DNA from 4 places in the Paenibacillus sp. P4_E11 genome. Region 4 is predicted to be linked to each of the others. Evidence: riboswitches for the same ligand, from Rfam matches in the RefSeq annotation. Region 4 holds a riboswitch; each other region holds the start of a gene.

Region 1 (4,318 bases), on a different contig from region 4:
AGAGCGTGAAGTAATGGCGTAGAGAAGCAGCCCCCGGCATGGATGTGCCGGGGGCTGCTTTCGTGTAAGACAACAATCATTCGAACTCATGGGAAATCGGCATAACTCGGACGTAATCCTCTTACCGTACCGCCTTCTGCAATTAAGAGTGTATATTGCGAAGCACGTAGGGCAAACAGGGGTTCATTCCCGATGGTGTACAAATTGACTTGTTTGAAATCTTTTATTTCCTTTCTGGCGTTGAATGCTTGCATCAAACCGACTTGCGGAAGCTTGAGCACGTCGTTCATATTAAATCTCGCGTTTGGTCCGGAATCGAGTGCGTAGCGAATACCGAACTTTTTCTCTACCATAGCAAAATCCTGCTTGTTATAGAGATCAGCAAATTCCTGGCCGATCGTGTAGAGGTCGGATGGTAGTTCACTATATTTATAGTCCGTCCTTACATTATATATTTTGCCGATACGTCCCACTTTCCAATTGCCTTTTTCCTGGACAATATGAAGGTAGAGATAATTGTGCCCTATTTCATTACTATTATAATAGGCGGCATACACAATGGCTTCTTTCCCGTCTGCTCGAACGTCGACATTCCAAATCGAGAGTGGATATTTTGCATTTACCGTATTGTCTTTCAATCTGCTTACCACGTCAGCGCGAGTAGGGTGATCCGGGAAAACAATCCATGTATTTTCTTGAATGCTCCAGAATGGTTTATTCCCTGGTCCGACGATCCGACTGAGGTCTTTACTTACTTTTCCTTCATAGAAAGCTTTTGCGAAATAATCCGGTAACGCCTCATATTGCTTATTATTCACATTTTGCACAAAGCCAAGAGCGAACGTGCGAATGTTCTGTAATCGTTCAACTGGAGTTGCGCCTTTACTGAACACTTTGGAATTCGCTGGCTGCGAAGCACTTGTTGTGGTCGATTGGGGCGAACGTTCATCATTGTCCACTTTCGCGCGGCTATTCCATATCATAGCGCCTCCAACCACAAGGACTGCCGCTAATAATCCGACAACTAGCTTCCTGCGATTGCCGGGAAGTGCTGTGGTCGGTTGCTCAAATGAATGTCCACAATCGTTGCAAAACTTGGACCCCTCATCATTCTCGCGCTTACATGCTGTACAAATCATCGTGTCTACTCCTCTGCATCTATAAATCGTTCACCACATTGCTTGCAATAAAGGTTACGGATTTCATTCTTCGTCCCGCATTTCGTACAAAACTTGTGCGTTCGATTCGGATGCACGGTTGGCACGATTGCCCCGCTTGCACCTTGTTGCTCCTCTGCTTCGATTCGGAAAGTCTCACGTACGGCAGCTTGTTCAGACTGCGCTACCTGCGCCTGTTGCGGGAGATGAGTATGTAACGGCATGGCACCTATCGGCTTCCGCTTGATCCCCAGCATCACAATACCAGCAATCGCTGCGATCGAACCGAATACGATATAAGTAACGCCCGGATTCCCCGCATCCTTCTTTGTAAACTGTGAAATCATGTTTTTGATCTGCTGTTCGTCCGTGTTCATCTGCACGATCCCATAAACCACAAGCAGGATACCGCCAACAAGGAGGATGCCGCCGATAATGTAACGAATGGAGTCGTTCGTTTGGAATGATCCGGCTGTCGATGGTTTCGCTGCTCCGGCTCCTGACCACGGTGTTGCTGCAGACACAGTAGATCTTGTCCCCGACTGAATACCCGATTTGTTTCTCTCGCGAATCCATAGAACAAGTGCGACAACCGCAAGCACAACTAATACGATCAGAATGGCTAAGCGGAATACACTGAATGATGTTTTGGCCAGGATGACATATAGACCGACAAGTATGTATGGTGAAAATTTCACAGAGTTTTCAAGCTTCAGCCATAAGTACATAAGAACCAGCGATACAGCGTAATATAGCGCTAAGAATATCACTACTGGACTAGAATCAGATACATATAGCTGAGTATAGTACGCAACATCCCCTATCATTCGGGTGGAGAGACCCATCACATCGTAGATGAAGCCAATCAGTAACAATATCCACATCGCATTTTTAATAGAAGCCGACGATCGGATGATGTTGTTCTGTTCCAGCAGTTGTTTTACGAATACCGACGCACATCCAATTATCAATAGCAGCCACCATGAAAAGCTAATCATTCTCTCTTATCCTCCTTCTTGATGTCACAACCTACGCAATTGATGCACAGCAAAAAAACGAAGTTGTATAAAGCAACCCGGCTGTCATCGCTTCTGAAGGGAAGCATTAGACCCGTGGCTTTGCGTCTCCGCCTTTCGTACGGATTTGCCTTTGGTTCATTCGACTTCGTTATCGGCTCACTGGTTCTTAATAACCATAATATGCATCTTGCTGCTCATTAAATTCGACATACGATAGGAAAATCCTGCAATTAATGTCGAATAAATGAGTAGACTTAAAAACGTAACAAAACACAACCGAGCGAAAGTTAGGACATAGAGCAGCGGGTCTGGAAGGTGTACGATTAAGATTAGAAAACAATTACATCTGACTTGGTGACGGAATAGCGGGAGGGATCGCATGAAAGCGGTGTTGGTTGGCTTGGGCGGATTCGGATCAGGGTGGTACCGGAGACTACGGAACCTGCACAGCGACATCCAATTGATCGTGGTGGATGTCGACCCTGGCAAGAATGAGGAAGTGAACGTGGACCGTGTGCCCTTCTATACATCAGTGGGGGAAGCGATCGAACGAGAAAAGCCGGATATGCTGGTGAATGTGACGCCAAGGCAGGCGCATACCGCGATTAACCATTTGGCCTTCGACCACAAGCTTCCGGTGTTCTGCGAGAAGCCGATTGCCGATAATTATAAGGATGCTATCGCGGTCGTGGAAAGGGCGGAGCGAGAAGGCATTCCGTTCATGATCGCTGAGAATTATCGCGCTTTCCCAATTGTTCGCAAGTTGAAGCAGTTGCTGCATGACCGGTCCATTGGTGATGTCCGGACGATTCATTGCGATTTTTATCGCCTTAGGGAGAAGGTCACGGTGGAGCCGACCGAGGTGCTGGAGGAATTGTACGTGCATCATTTCGACTTGCTTCGCTATTTGACGGGTCGCGAGGTCGGGAGCATCATGGCCGTACAGCGTCATGAGTTGCATCTTGTAATGGACATGCAGGCAGGTATTCAAGCAACGTTTCGCGGCTCCACGATAACGAGAGGTAAGCAGACAGAGTGGTCCGGCGATTGGCGAATCGAAGGGACAGCAGGCAGCTTGGTCCTGGAGGATAAACATATAGAGCTCACCACAGCAGAAGGAACTGTACGTTTCGATGATTTCAGCGATGTGGATGCTTCAGGCCCGTTCAGCGAATTCCTGGCATCCCTTCGGGAGAATAGGGAAGCCGAAACGAGTGGGAAGAGTTACTTGAAGAACCAGGCGTTGGCGCATTATGCCAAGGTATCGTTGGGAACGAACCGGATGGTGGACACTTCCAGCAGTTGGGGATACGGGCCTATGGTTATTCGCAACTTCCTTGAAGCGGATCTGAAGGAAACGGTGAGTCATCGTGGAAAAGGGACGATCCAGGGAATCCGATTGTACGGCGATAACGATTTCGATACACCGGTCAAGTTTCTGGGATACAGCGTTATCCCGCCGGGTAATTCGATTGGCTATCATGGTCACCGAGACGATGAGGAAATGTATATCATCCTGGAGGGGACCGGTGTTATGACAGTCAACGGGGAAGCAAGACCGGTCAAGGCTGGTGATGTGGTGCTGAATAAACCTTGGTGGAAGCACGGATTGGAAAATGACGGAAGCCAGCCGCTGAAGCTCATTATCTTTGAAGTGGGGCGATCATGCGCTCCTTCTTGGACAAACAACAGGACTGATTAATCATCTGGTCAACGTGTTGCCAACCGGCGTGCAATTGGCAGTCATTGCGGTGTCGGTGCTCCCGATCATGCTCATTGCGTCATTTCATTGCAAGCCGGGAATCCCTATAAGATCGAAAGGCAGGCGAGTATCGAATGGACCCATTAGCATGGCAATCTGTACCACCAGGCGTATGGACGATGACAGTAGGCAGCCCAGAGGGGCTGTCTCCACCGTCGTATATGGATCGGCAGCTGAGGAAGGTAGCAATGTCTCGGCTGCCGAATGCTCCTTTTCCGTTCGAGTCGGTGGAGATGACTGAGGAGCCTTTGACAGGCGGAGGAAGCCTGCTCTCTAGCGATCCGAAGCAGGATACCGGGGAAACGCATGCGCCCGTTCCGCTGGTGATCAGCGATCGGGGATACGGGATAGCGGCTGGACGAACAGGGTGGCGATTCGGA
Region 2 (4,318 bases), on a different contig from region 4:
AGTTCAATGTCGCGATGACGTCGAAGTCGGTTGGACGAGTCAATACTTGTTGCAAGGCGATGTCGGCAATCGCGTCTTTCACGACGATTTTACCAGCAGCTTCTGCGGCTTTTTGAGCGGCGTTAGCAGCTTCAGTCCCTTTGTCAGCTTTGATGCGGTCGTATTCGTTCCAAGTGAACACTTTATCGCCGAATTCACGCTCAGCCAGCTCATAACCCCAGTTCTTGAACGCGCCTTCGGTGTACTTCATGATATTGCCTTTATGAACAAGCGTCAGGCTCTTGCGGCCATGCTTAATAGTGTACTCGATTGCAGCGCGAACTAAACGCTCGGAACCTTCCTTGGATACAGGCTTCACACCTAGACCGGAAGTTTCAGGGAAACGGATTTTGTTAACGCCCATTTCGTTCTTCAAGAATTCCAGCACTTTCTTCACTTCAGCAGAACCTTCTGCCCACTCGATACCCGCATAGATGTCCTCTGTGTTTTCACGGAAAATAACCATGTCAACCAACTCAGGACGCTTAACAGGGGAAGGAACGCCCTTGAAGTAACGAACAGGACGCAAGCAAGTGTACAAGTCCAGCTCTTGACGAAGCGCTACGTTCAGGGAGCGGATACCACCGCCGATAGGTGTAGTCAATGGACCTTTGATTGCCACGATATATTCGCGGATCGCAGTCAGTGTATCAGCTGGCAACCAGCTGTTGTATTGGTTGAATGCTTTCTCGCCGGCGAATACTTCGTACCAAGCGATTTTCTTCTCGCCTTTGTAGGCTTTCTCTACAGCTGCATCCAGAACGCGCTTGGAAGCTGCCCAGATGTCCGGGCCTGTTCCGTCGCCTTCGATAAAAGGAATGATCGGGTTGTTAGGAACCTGCAGCTTGCCGTTCTCAATCGTAATGCGTTCGCCTTCAGTCGGAAGCGAGAATTGTTCGAATTGTGCCATTGAATGAACCCTCCAATAATATGTGGTATGATCAGTTAAAAAAATTCGGGGCCCCCCGCAAAGTAACAGGCATAATCATCGAAGCAACACATCACTTTGTGGGGTTAACCGATTAGCGGTTCTCGATCGGAATGTATTTCTGGTTAACGGGTCCGGTATACTCAGCACGCGGGCGGATCAGACGGTTGTTCTCGTACTGCTCCAGAATGTGAGCGGTCCAACCGGATACACGGCTGATCGCGAAGATAGGCGTGAACAGGTCACGAGGAATTTCTAGCGACGTGTAAACGGAAGCGGAGTAGAAGTCTACGTTCGGCTTCAGCCCCTTCTGACCCGTTACCAGCTCTTCAATCTTGATCGACATGTCGTACCAGGTCATGTTGTTCGTAATCTTACCGAGCTCGTAGGACATCTTCTGCAGATGCTTGGCACGTGGATCGCCGTTTTTGTAAACCCGGTGTCCGAAGCCCATAATCTTCTCTTTGTTAGCAAGCTTCTCGTTGATGAAGGATTCCACCTTCTCCACGCCGCCCACTTGTTCAAGCATGGCCATAACGGCTTCGTTCGCACCGCCGTGTAAGGGACCCTTCAAAGCGCCAATTGCGGAAGTTACACCGGAGTAGATGTCAGACAATGTAGCGACAGTTACGCGAGCAGCGAATGTCGACGCGTTCAGCTCATGGTCAGCATGCAGCACTAGAGCCTTGTCCAACGCCTCGACAGCGATGGCTTCCGGTTCCTTGCCGCTCAGCATGTATAGGAAATTATAAGAGATGGAGACACCCGACTTAGGTGCAATCGGCTCTTTACCGTCCCGGATGCGCGCGAATGCGGCAATGACAGTAGGAAGCTGCGCTTGTAAGCGGATCGCCTTACGCAAGTTCGCTTCCGAGCTCATATCGTTCGCTTCATCGTCATACAGAGCCAGAGAAGAGATAGCTGTACGAAGTGCAGCCATAGAATTGGTATCCTTCGGATACAGCTTGATTTGTTGAATGACGGAATCCGCAATTGCAGCGTTACTGCTCAATTCGCTGCGCAACTGATCCAATTCTGACTTGGTAGGAAGCTTGCCGTACCATAGCAGATAGGCTACTTCTTCGAACGAAGCATTCTCTGCCAGATCATCGATGTCAATGCCGCGGTACGTCAGTACGCCATCAATGATCGAACTGATCGAAGAGGTAGTAGCTACGATGCCTTCAAGACCTTTAGTAGCAGTCATACGTTTATCGCTCCTTTGTGATAATATAGGGGCCAGATGTAAAGCTATAAATAGAACCGATAAGAACAGCGACAGGTGCTAAGAAATACTTATCAGTTACTATGATAAATGATTTGGGGCAAGAAGTGAAGAAAATGAGGCATAAAACTTCATTATCAGCACCATAAACATCTACTATCTCACGGTTTCGTCACATTGAATCACTTTAAATCAAATTGATTGCTATTGTGGGAATCTGTCCATTCCAGTATTCTCACCATGAATCACAAAAAATCATACTGAATCACTACATTTGTGGGTAAAATGTGGGAAAAGGTAATGCCGCGACTTTGGATGATGGTCGCGGCATTTTACTATGTTGGATACTGCCAATGTGATAAATTATTTTTATTCCTTCTACGCATTTACTCCTTTTCCCTGCCAAAATAGACTTGATCAATATGGTATCCATAAAAACTTAACATTTCAACTGCTACACTTACTGGTATATTCGTTGAGTCATTTTCATACTCATGAAGCATTTCTGGAGACATTTTTATGCCCTCTGCTGCTTCTTCTATTGATCGGCTCGAAGAAACTCTTGCTGCTCGCAGTGATATTTGTACCTCGCTTTGGACATTCCTCATTCCTACTTTCATTTTGCATCCATCTCCCCGAGTTTACTTCTCATGCTCGATATGTGTATAATCTTTCCATATAGTTAGGATGTGAGAGGTGATACATGACTCCCCCCATTGGGAGGAGCCGATTGCCTGAATGGTTTTATCTAACAGGTAAAAAGRAAGTCGACCTTGCACTATATTTGAAAGTTTCCGAAACCTTTATCTCACTTGTGTGTAGCAACAAGAAAGAACTATCCGTATACAATTTGAGAAAAACTGCACTCTTCTTCGGATGCTCCATGGATGAACTAGTGGACTGGGTCGATGAACTGAACTGAAGGGCACGGCAGAGAGCGAATAATAACGCTCCTCCCACGCCTATGAAGTTATCCCAGGGGTAAAGTCGTCGAGCTAAAACAAAACCTAATTTCCTAAATTAGGTTTTAGCGTTCCTTAGCACATTATGCCTTTCACCTCTCAGCAGCTGGCTGACCTGCGGTCCATTGACACCCGTTTAGCCCCTATAGCTTTGCGTAGCCGACTTTCGTCGGGTTTGCCATTATCGTCTCGCTATCGTGAGATGTTACATATGATGTAAGATAATGATAGGACAACCATTCCACTAAGGCAATAGCTAAATTGGCATTATTTTCTGACAATTCGCATAAGATAAAAGGCTCTGTTTTAGTCGGTGCCCAGGTGGCCCGGCTTTTTTCTCGTCCCAAAGTCATCAATGTCCCTGCATATCTCGTGCTGCCAGTCCACGTCGTTAGTCATTGAGGCCATAAGCGAGTAATTACAGAGAAGGGCTTGCGTCCAACAGTGGTTGACCAACCAGTCCAAGCAGAGCTCCAACTCCTTGCTCTGGACCGGATCTAGTCCGCCTGTCTTTTGAGCCACCCGCAGCTGCACAATCCGCTGAATAATCGGACTATCACTTACCACAGCGACCACCACCCTAAGCACGCCAGCGCCCCGAGCACCACGACGTACCAAGCGGCAAGGGTTTCCTTCTTCGGGTCTTGGACAGGCTCCTCCGTGGCGTGAACAGCTTTAATGCGGTTGTCCTGTGTGTAACGAATGCGGTAAACGGTTTGCTTCTGCATACTGACCATCAGCTCCTTTTCGGTTGATGATAAAGTGTATGCACAATCTATTGTGATATTGCTTGTCCGATTAGGATTTTCTTTCCCAAATTTGTTCGACGGTCCATCTCGACTCTACTCCCTGTGTCTCAGCCCAGGAATTGAGGGTATCTCTGATGTCGTAAGCCAGGTTTAGGAGTGGCACCGACTTATTACGGCTGAGGTTTGTGACAGTATTCCGGTTAATGCCCAGAGCTTCGGCCAGATCCATTTGTGAACGATCGAGTACGGCCAATATTGTCTTAATATTACAAACCATTATAATCACCTCACCAGAACAGTTCGACGTAACCACCTGTCGAATCCTTTGATGAAAGGTAGGAGCTTTTGCCGAATCTCCAGTTGCGACAAGACCCCGATTACTCGGGGCCGCTTACTTTTGTATTTTGAACCGGAG
Region 3 (4,318 bases), on a different contig from region 4:
GCTGGTGTACCAGTTGTCTCGCCAGAGGCACCGCTGGGTAGCTAAGTACGGACGGGATAAGCGCTGAAAGCATCTAAGCGTGAAGCCCCCCTCAAGATGAGATTTCCCAATTAGTAAGACCCCTTGTAGACGACGAGGTTGATAGGTTCGGGGTGGACGCGCAGTAATGTGTGGAGCTGACGAATACTAATCGGTCGAGGGCTTATCCTATTCACTCTTACCCGGAGTGACCAGTTATACAAGTTGCGGCTCGTTACCGCTTTCGCATCTAGTTTTCAGGGAATAAGCATTTAACAGGATGGCTAGTCCGTCCTGAAGAGTGTGATCTACACATGGCTGTGTAGAAACCTGATCTATACCCTTATTACGCACTTCGTTTGGTGACGATGGCGGAGGGGAACCACGCGTTCCCATCCCGAACACGACCGTTAAGCCCTCCAGCGCCGATGGTACTTGGACCGCAGGGTCCTGGGAGAGTAGGACGTTGCCAAGCAGGAGCAGATAAACAAGAGAACCCCTACAATATGTAGGGGTTCTCTTGTTTTGCAGGTGCTGGGAGTATGAAAAAAAATTCCAGATATTATTGTAAATATGGAGCGAAACCTGTATATTATAATACAGTGCTTAATTCGACATCAATCGACATGCAAAGAAGCCAGGCGAATAAGAAAAAAGGCAAATCCGTACGAAAGTCGGAGACGCAAAGCCACGGGTCTACCCCGCCTCAACAGGCGGCAAGATAGCCGGGTTGCTCTAAATGAGCTTGGTTTCTTTTTGTCATTTTAGGGGATTTCATATGAAATTCGGTGTGAATATTTGGATGGTTTGCCTGTTTTTGTGGATGGGAGCTGGGTTTCAAGGATATTTTTACGAGACGGGTTATTTGATGATGACGGTTATTTCAATCGGTGTAGCCCTTATTGCCGGTTATGTACTGAAATCCGTTTCGTTTCACCCCTACTACCACGGACCTATATTGCTGTTGGTTGCGCTTTACTGGGGCTCCATAGCCTATGCGGTCGACCACGAGAAAGCACTGCTTGAAGCGATCAAGGTGACAAGTCTGGTTCCGATCGCCCTGCTAGCTGCAACGATTACGCCCGAACAGCGGACAAGCCTATACAAAGCCTGGGTATGGAGCGGGAGCATCGTATCGATCATCGGAATTGCGTTTCATATGGATCGGAATGGACGTCTGGAGTCGACATTCGAATATGCCAACGCTATGGCGATCTACTTGCTTGCGGCTATTTTGCTTGCCATTCTCCTCTATCTCAAACAACGTCATAAGTTCTACTTCGTGCTAATGGCTCTGAATGCGGCAGGCTTGCTGCTTACGATGTCCCGTTCCGTCTGGGTGTTGTGGGCCGGGGCTCTGTTGCTCACGCTAGTCGTATTCCGGGAAGCTAGATGCCGTACGGCGGTGGTGTTAGCCGGGGCCGCTCATGCCGCAGGCTACCTATTGGCTGCTCTGGTAAGAACGGATGCCTTGTTTTTGTGGCAGCGGGTGAAGAGCATCCAGCCGGAGACGTCGGAATTTCGAATTCGACTGGTCTATTGGCAAGACAGCTTGTCTGTCATTCGGGACTATTGGTTGGGCGGGACCGGAGGGGGTGGATGGAGCATCATCCAAGCCGCCTACAGATCTCAAATGTATTATGTCCGTTACGTGCACAATCATTACATTCAGCTTGCTCTGGACATAGGGGTTATCGGGTTGGTTGTTTTTCTGGTTGCACTTGTAGCTTTTTATATAGCAGGATTTCGACATATAAGGCGTTTTGACGTATTGGCCGGCAACGCGTTTTGGACGAAAGCGGCCATGCTGTTGGCGGGTTGTATGCTGGTGCATGCGGGGTTTGATATTGATTTGGAGTTCCCGCTTCTCTTTGGCTTGCTGGTCGTTGTGCTGTCGGTCCCCTTTCATAGAAGCAAAGAGCCGAGGGCTCGTTCCGCTGGCAATAAGCCCCCGCTGAGAACGATCTTCGTGTCAAGTACGGCAATCTGCTGCATGGCTTTCGTTATGTGGGTAGGCGTCGGGTACATGGTAAAAGAACAAGCGATTCAGCTAGTCAACCAGAAGAAGTGGGAGCAAGCGCAAGCGGGCTTTGAGAAAGGGGCTTCCCTGATGCCGTGGTCCCATACGATCCTCTATGAATCGGCCAAAGCGTATGTCAGGCAAAGCAACGAAACGGGTGACCAAGCCTGGCTGGTTCTGGCGAATGCGCAGCTGAACGAAGCGATTCGACGCGTACCCAAGGAAGATTTATATCAATCCCTCAGGGTTGATCTAGATAAAGCGCTGTCCCATTAGCGCAATTCAACATGAACAGGAGAGGAAACATGAACAAAGTTCGAAGCCTGAAACGCCTATGCTACATGATTACGATTTCGTTGTTAACCTCGATGCTGCTGCCGATTATATCGTATGCCGCATCAACCGTGCAGTTCACGTACGACAGCTCAACGGGGAAATTGAGCGGTTCGGTCTACGTGCAAGATCCTAATAAAGTGCAAGTCAGCGTTCAAAATGCCGTATACGAGCTGACGAGCATTCCATTGAAAGAAATGGCGAGCCAATATATTACATACGACGACAATAACGCTCCGCTCAAGTTGGCCAGATATGAGCTTAACGTCGGGGTGAATAACGCGCCGAGCAAAATCATTATGAACGCTTGCGGGCAATCGGTAGAGGTTGTCCAATACGGCGGATTCAACAACTACAAGTTTTACGCATCCTCCGATTCATGGCGGCTGGGTCCTTACCGAACAACCGGCCATCAGTTTTTCACGGTGCATCCGGAAGCCGCTTATATAATGGCTGGAGACAAGCTTGTGGACTTCGTGGCGGCGGATAACGATTCGGATACGATTTCCGTAGATTTGCCGTATGGGGGCGGTTCGTCCAGTGTACTTAAGGCGGTGTACGCTTCTGATTTTACACTGTGGGACGATACCGTTAGTCAGTCCGTATATTTGAACAAGGCTGAGAAGAAATCCGACTACTTTATCGTGCAAGCAGGCGCCAAGCTGACGGCCGGACATCAATATACGCTCAAGCTGTCCGTGACTGCAGATGGGGATGAAATTAAGCTTCCGACCACCAAAGGCTTGTACAGTGCCAGAGTGTCCGTAGGGTATATCGATTCGGATAACTTTATGGTTACCAAGAGCCGGGTGTATTTCGACAAATTGAACATCGGGGTAGTTACACCTGACGGTACGCCTGGAAGCAAAGGCGCGGGAGCGCCGTTCGCTGATATGAGCAGCTGCTCTGGTTCTGGCAATGGTAATGGTACTGAAAATGAAAATGGCAATAGCAATGGAAATGGAAATGGGGGCGGTGTGAGCCCGGGCACTGCACCATCCGGAGATCCGAGCATCAAAGAAACGGACCAAGGGGTTCAACTGGGCGGCGGTGCGGTTACCGTGACCGAAGCTACCGAGTCTAATGGCCAATTGGTTGCCAAAGTAGTGCTGACCGGCGATAAGCTGGGGCAGGCATTGGACCTGTTGAAGAATAAGGCTGAAGCGAATCAAATCGTTGCCATCGACATTAGCGGAACGAAAGCGGCGACTGCTCAAGTGGAATTCCCGGCGGGCATCCTATCAGGTGCAGCGACTAAAACCCCGAATGCCGTGCTGTCCATACAAGGGAGTCATGTCGGGTATGAGCTTCCCTTGAGCGTGCTGAATTTGCAAAGCATCGTGCAAACCCTTGGAGTCCCGATAGAACAGGTAAAGGTTATCGTGACGATGGAGCAAGTAATCGGATCCCCAGCGGCTCCCATTGCGAATCAAGCGACTTCGTCCGGAATGACGCTGGTTGGTGATCCATACGAATTCTCCATCCGCGTCGAAGCAGGCGGCAAGAGCGTACTGGTTAACGATTTTGGAAACACGTTTGTGACCAGAACGATCACGCTGCCAGGAATATTTGACGTTAGTCAGCTGGCGGGTGTGCGATATGATTCGGAAACGAAGACATTTTACCCTGTTCCAACGATATTCTCGACAGTAAACGGCCAAACCCAGGCATCGATGGTTCGAAACGGAAACAGCATGTACGCCGTAGTCACTCATCAGAAATCATTCGAGGATTTAGCTAAGCATTGGTCCAAACAGGATGTAGAGTGGTTAGCTTCTAAAATGATCGTGCAAGGAATGACAGATTCGTCTTTCATGCCTGACGATTCGATTACAAGAGTACAGATCGCATCGTTGTTGGTACGGGCTTTCGGCTTGACTGAAGATCGCAAAGCCTCATCTTTCACGGACGTATCCGCAAATGACTGGTTTGCAGGCGCAGTAGGAG
Region 4 (4,318 bases):
GATGAGTATAGCGGAGAACTGTACTATAGCAACCCGGATGCCGCTCAGGATGTCAGCGTGCAGGTCACATCCGCTTCATCCGGCGAGACGTTGGCTGACTGGACAGCGCGTGAGGAACGGCAGTTCACGAACAAATACGCAGCAGACTACATGGAGATCAGCGATCGGAAAGAATTGAGTGCGGACGGAGTGCCGGTGAAGGAGATTCGTTATTCATGGCGGATGGGCGGCGACTCTTGGAATTCAAGCGTCATGCTCTACTTCATCAAGGACAAATATAAGTACGCGGTCAGCATCCAGTTCGATAAGGGTGATAAAGAGGAAGAAGCGGCTAAGCTGATCGACGGGATCGTCAAGTCCATGAAGGTCAGCAAAGATAAGATGAATACAAGCCTGGGCTTTATTCAGGACGAGGATGATTTGATCGATCCGAATAAAACGCTGGCGTACACGAACGAGAAATTCAAATATTCGATCCGGATACCGGAAGGTTGGTCGAATCTTAGCTCCTTCATGAAGGAGAGCCCTAGGATGAACTTCAATTTCACTGGGGGAAGCCTTTCGGTAGAAGCAGATGATAAATCCAACCTGGAAGATGTTATGAAGAAGCTGGAGCAGGGCCATAAGAAAAGCAACGACAACGACAATGAGTACAAATATGAGATTTCTGACGACTCTACGTTCGCCGAAGGCGGCAAGAAGATTGCGATCCGCTACAATTTGAAGAAAGCGCCTTATGAGCAGACCGAGTATGTGTTCCGCAGCAATAATGTGACTTATACGATTACATTGAAGATGAATGATGCAGTGCGGACGCAGGAGAATGTCTCCCGGGCGGATGCGGCGGTTAAGTCTTTTCAAATCAAACAGTAGTCCATTAGAACTAGTGTTTATGAAAAATTATTATTTGTTTGGGTCTTACTAACCAAAAAATGGCTGGAAGATCTTGCGGCAGCATGGTAAGATGTAGATAATAAAATATTCGGAGGTAATGATTCGTGTCTTTCATTTGGGCATCTGGGATACGAGGAGTCAGTGATGCAACCGGCCGTGCTTTTTTTCTAGATGAAAAAGGCGGTCTTTTTTGTTCACTAATTGCCTTATAGGCCGAAATTGTTAAGGAGGAAACCCCATGATTTCTTCTAATAAGTCATCAACTTCGACGTGGTCCACACATAACCAGCATGCTATATCCCAGGAGTCCCACAAGGTGAGAGCGGCGAAGAAGCTTAACGAGGATCATACGCCTGCTGTAACGAATCATAACAGTGTCAGTCGAGACCCTAACTTGGTCGCTATATATGAGAAGGGCAAGCAACAACCTGCAGGGACAGATAATTCGTCAGCTGCTGCAACCAATAAGCACAAGGCGAATAAGCCGGATCACACGGATCGCCCGGATAAGCCCGGCAAGCCAGACAAACCCGACAAACCCGACAAACCAGATAAACCGGATTCGTCGGGGAACTCCCAAGCGAAGTCGATTTTCAAAGATTGGAAGGCCTCTTTATCCGCGTTGGAGAGCCAGTATGTGAAGCAAATTAAGCAAACTTTGGATGCTTCGCCTACGGAGATCAGTGAAGCGGGGCTGGCCGCGCTGAGGGACAATATGAACAGCTGGACGGAGTCGCTCTATGACGGGCTGTCCGACAAGCTTCGCAGCTCCGATCGGGACATCTCTCTGAAGTTGCTTGGCAAGGCAGATAAGCTGTTGGATAAATTGTCCGACAATATGTGGGTGAATATTCGTGCAGAGGTAGCGGCGCATACTGCTGCTTCAGGCGTAGGACGCGCGGTGTACAAGGAATGGAACGACAACTTGGGCAATGCGGATGACCTGGTGAAACGCGTCACGGACCAATTGACTGCGGATGCAGACGGAGTTATTACCCAGGAAGATCTCGACAATTTCGATAAATGGATCACGGATTGGGCCTCAGGCAAGCAGAATGGATTAACAACCCGCTTGCAGAGCGTACCCACCGGAATTCGTAATACTTTACTGGAATCGTCAAGCGACAAGTTGAACACGATCCAGGAAACTTACCGAACTGCGGTAGCGTCAGCCGTCCAAACTTACAAAGGACTAGTAGATCAAACTCGTCAAGCCTATGGTAAGTGGGATAGCGCATTGAGTGCGTCTTCATCGAATTTGCTGGACAGCATCACGGCATCCGTATTCAACGACTCCGATACGATCTCGGATCAAGAGAAGCAATCATTCGCCCAACAGATCAGCGGGTGGATCGATGTGAAGAAGCTGAATGCAGGAGATGCGTTAGCAGGCGCGCCTGCGGGGTTGCGTCAGACGCTCCAACAGCAAGCGGGCAATACACTCAGTACTGTTCAAGCTACGTTAACGCAGTTTGTAGCAGAGTCGATTAATTTCCGCAACGCCGGGGATCAGACCGCAGCAGGGTTCTTGAATGAATGGAACACGGGCCTGCAATTGGATGCGAATGACTACTTGAATGAAGTGAAGGCAGCCATTCAGAAAGACCCCGACCGGATCTCTGCGGAGGAAAAGCAGCTGTATTTGGACCATTTGACGTCATGGGTGAACGGTGTGCGCGGGGAATTCGGCACCGGGTTGAGTGATCGACTGAGCGACACGCTGACGGGTGTTCAGAGAAAATACAATGCAGTGGCCAATGATACGTTATCGTCGAAGACGGATCAGCTCTGGAACTCCATTCAAGAGCAGATTACGGCTTGGAACAATCGGGTTATCCCGGGGAACGGTAATGGAAATGGAAACGGCAATGGGAATGGCAACGGAAATGGTAACGGAAACGGAAACGGCAACGGCAACGGAAATGGCAATAACGGTAATGGCAATAATGGTAACGGGAACAACGGTAACGGCAATCACGGCAATGGCAATTCGTTTGCGCTGGGCTGGAGCAAGAAACTGATTAATCTCTTCAGACCGAGCTATGATTTCGAGATCGGGTCGGGGGACAGCAAGTTCAAATTCAGTCTCCGGGCGCTCTCCGGCAATAGTCGTTCCGGGCTGTTCTACGTGAGCGACGGGAATGGCAACAAGCGCGAAGTAAACGTGAAATTCGGCAGCTCGGAATTGGAACAAAAGTTCATGGACTATGCCAAGAAGAACAACGTATACGGGTCCACCATATCCGTAGAGAAATTCAATTCGCTCGTGGATAAAATGAAGGATGAATTCAAGGTGCTGTCCGACATTAATCCGGAACGGTTGAAAGCGATTCTCGCCGATAAGGATGAAACGAAGAAGCTGTACGAAACGTTTGACAACTTGCTAGGCTTAATGAAATCCATGCTGTAAGGCAAATCGAATAAAAGGTGCAGAATGAGGGGAACCGTCGGTTGATGGGACCCCTCTTTTTCTATCGCTCCTACCAAATTTACAATATCTCAACCTGCTTCTAACACTCCCTTAATCTGGACGGACTACACTTGTACAAAGGACCATAACTTTGGGGAGGTAGTGTAGAGCATGGATATGAATCGTCGTACGTTCTTGAGCTATATGGGAACAGGGGCAGCTGCATTAGCTGCGGCTTCAACAGGATTCGGCTTGTTAGTCAATGATAAGGTGGAGGCAGCGGCTGACCATCTATTCGGCTTCGAGACGAATCGCGTAAGTGGACACTTCGACCCGATCGTAGCGTCTTCGGCGGATGAGCTGCTTATACCCGCACAATTCGAGTATGATGTGGTCGCTGTATATGGGGATGTCATCAACGCGGCAGGCGATACGTTCGGGCACAACGCCGATTTCAACTGCTTTTTCCCAATAGACGGATCGGCTACCCGCGGGCTGCTGTTTACGAATCATGAAGCTACGAACATTTTTGTACTTGGCAAGCAAGAGGGCGGGAAATGGTCCAAGGATCAAGTGAACAAGATGTTATACAATCAGGGTGCATCGGTCATTGAGATTGTCCAGGATGAGAAGGGCGTGTGGAGCGTAGATAAGACTTCCCAGCATGCACGTCGCATTAACGGATTCTCGTCATTCGAGTTCACTGGTCCAGCAAGAGGAGCGGAAGCGATCGGCAACCAGCAGGTCACGCAAGGTACGTTCGCCAACTGCTCCGGGGGCATGACACTGTGGAATACGGTATTGTCTTGCGAAGAGAACTTCAGCGAAACGGCGGCTGCCGCTGGATTGAATTCTACTCATTACGGGTGGGTCATTGAGGTGGATCCGTTTGACGGAAGTTATTTGAAAAAGCACACAGCACTTGGGAGATTCAATCACGAGAATACGGCAATGGGGCTCACCAAAGACGGACGAATCGTTGTATATGAAGGTGACGACAAGAAGGACGCCTGC

What was found. A riboswitch is a leader RNA that binds a small molecule or an ion and turns the genes downstream of it on or off. The one in region 4 is predicted to bind cyclic di-GMP.
Region 1: another riboswitch for cyclic di-GMP. It lies ahead of AC1DWB_RS06890 (DUF3185 family protein); the one in region 4 lies ahead of AC1DWB_RS00140 (hypothetical protein).
Region 2: another riboswitch for cyclic di-GMP. It lies ahead of AC1DWB_RS18135 (helix-turn-helix domain-containing protein); the one in region 4 lies ahead of AC1DWB_RS00140 (hypothetical protein).
Region 3: another riboswitch for cyclic di-GMP. It lies ahead of AC1DWB_RS18695 (O-antigen ligase family protein); the one in region 4 lies ahead of AC1DWB_RS00140 (hypothetical protein).

The regions. Positions count from the first base shown of each region.
Region 1 covers NZ_JBFUIX010000011.1:7,395-11,712, forward strand. The annotation lists gene AC1DWB_RS06880 (ABC transporter substrate-binding protein) at 1-14, shown strand, start outside; gene AC1DWB_RS06885 (hypothetical protein) at 87-959, opposite strand; gene AC1DWB_RS06890 (DUF3185 family protein) at 1,145-2,155, opposite strand; cyclic di-GMP riboswitch class I at 2,224-2,315, opposite strand; gene AC1DWB_RS06895 (cupin domain-containing protein) at 2,556-3,878, shown strand; gene AC1DWB_RS06900 (hypothetical protein) at 4,013-4,318, shown strand, end outside.
Region 2 covers NZ_JBFUIX010000047.1:3,098-7,415, forward strand. The annotation lists gene icd (NADP-dependent isocitrate dehydrogenase) at 1-949, opposite strand, end outside; gene citZ (citrate synthase) at 1,062-2,174, opposite strand; gene AC1DWB_RS18135 (helix-turn-helix domain-containing protein) at 2,579-2,812, opposite strand; cyclic di-GMP riboswitch class I at 3,253-3,344, opposite strand; gene AC1DWB_RS18140 (DUF7667 family protein) at 3,461-3,721, opposite strand; gene AC1DWB_RS18145 (hypothetical protein) at 3,715-3,882, opposite strand; gene AC1DWB_RS18150 (YhjD family protein) at 4,281-4,318, opposite strand, start outside.
Region 3 covers NZ_JBFUIX010000049.1:13-4,330, forward strand. The annotation lists partial or broken rRNA gene AC1DWB_RS18685 (23S ribosomal RNA) at 1-210, shown strand, start outside; rRNA gene rrf (5S ribosomal RNA) at 377-493, shown strand; cyclic di-GMP riboswitch class I at 665-756, shown strand; gene AC1DWB_RS18695 (O-antigen ligase family protein) at 797-2,314, shown strand; gene AC1DWB_RS18700 (S-layer homology domain-containing protein) at 2,344-4,318, shown strand, end outside.
Region 4 covers NZ_JBFUIX010000001.1:40,069-44,386, reverse strand. The annotation lists gene AC1DWB_RS00145 (trypsin-like peptidase domain-containing protein) at 1-873, shown strand, start outside; cyclic di-GMP riboswitch class II at 976-1,059, shown strand; gene AC1DWB_RS00140 (hypothetical protein) at 1,133-3,304, shown strand; gene AC1DWB_RS00135 (PhoX family protein) at 3,476-4,318, shown strand, end outside.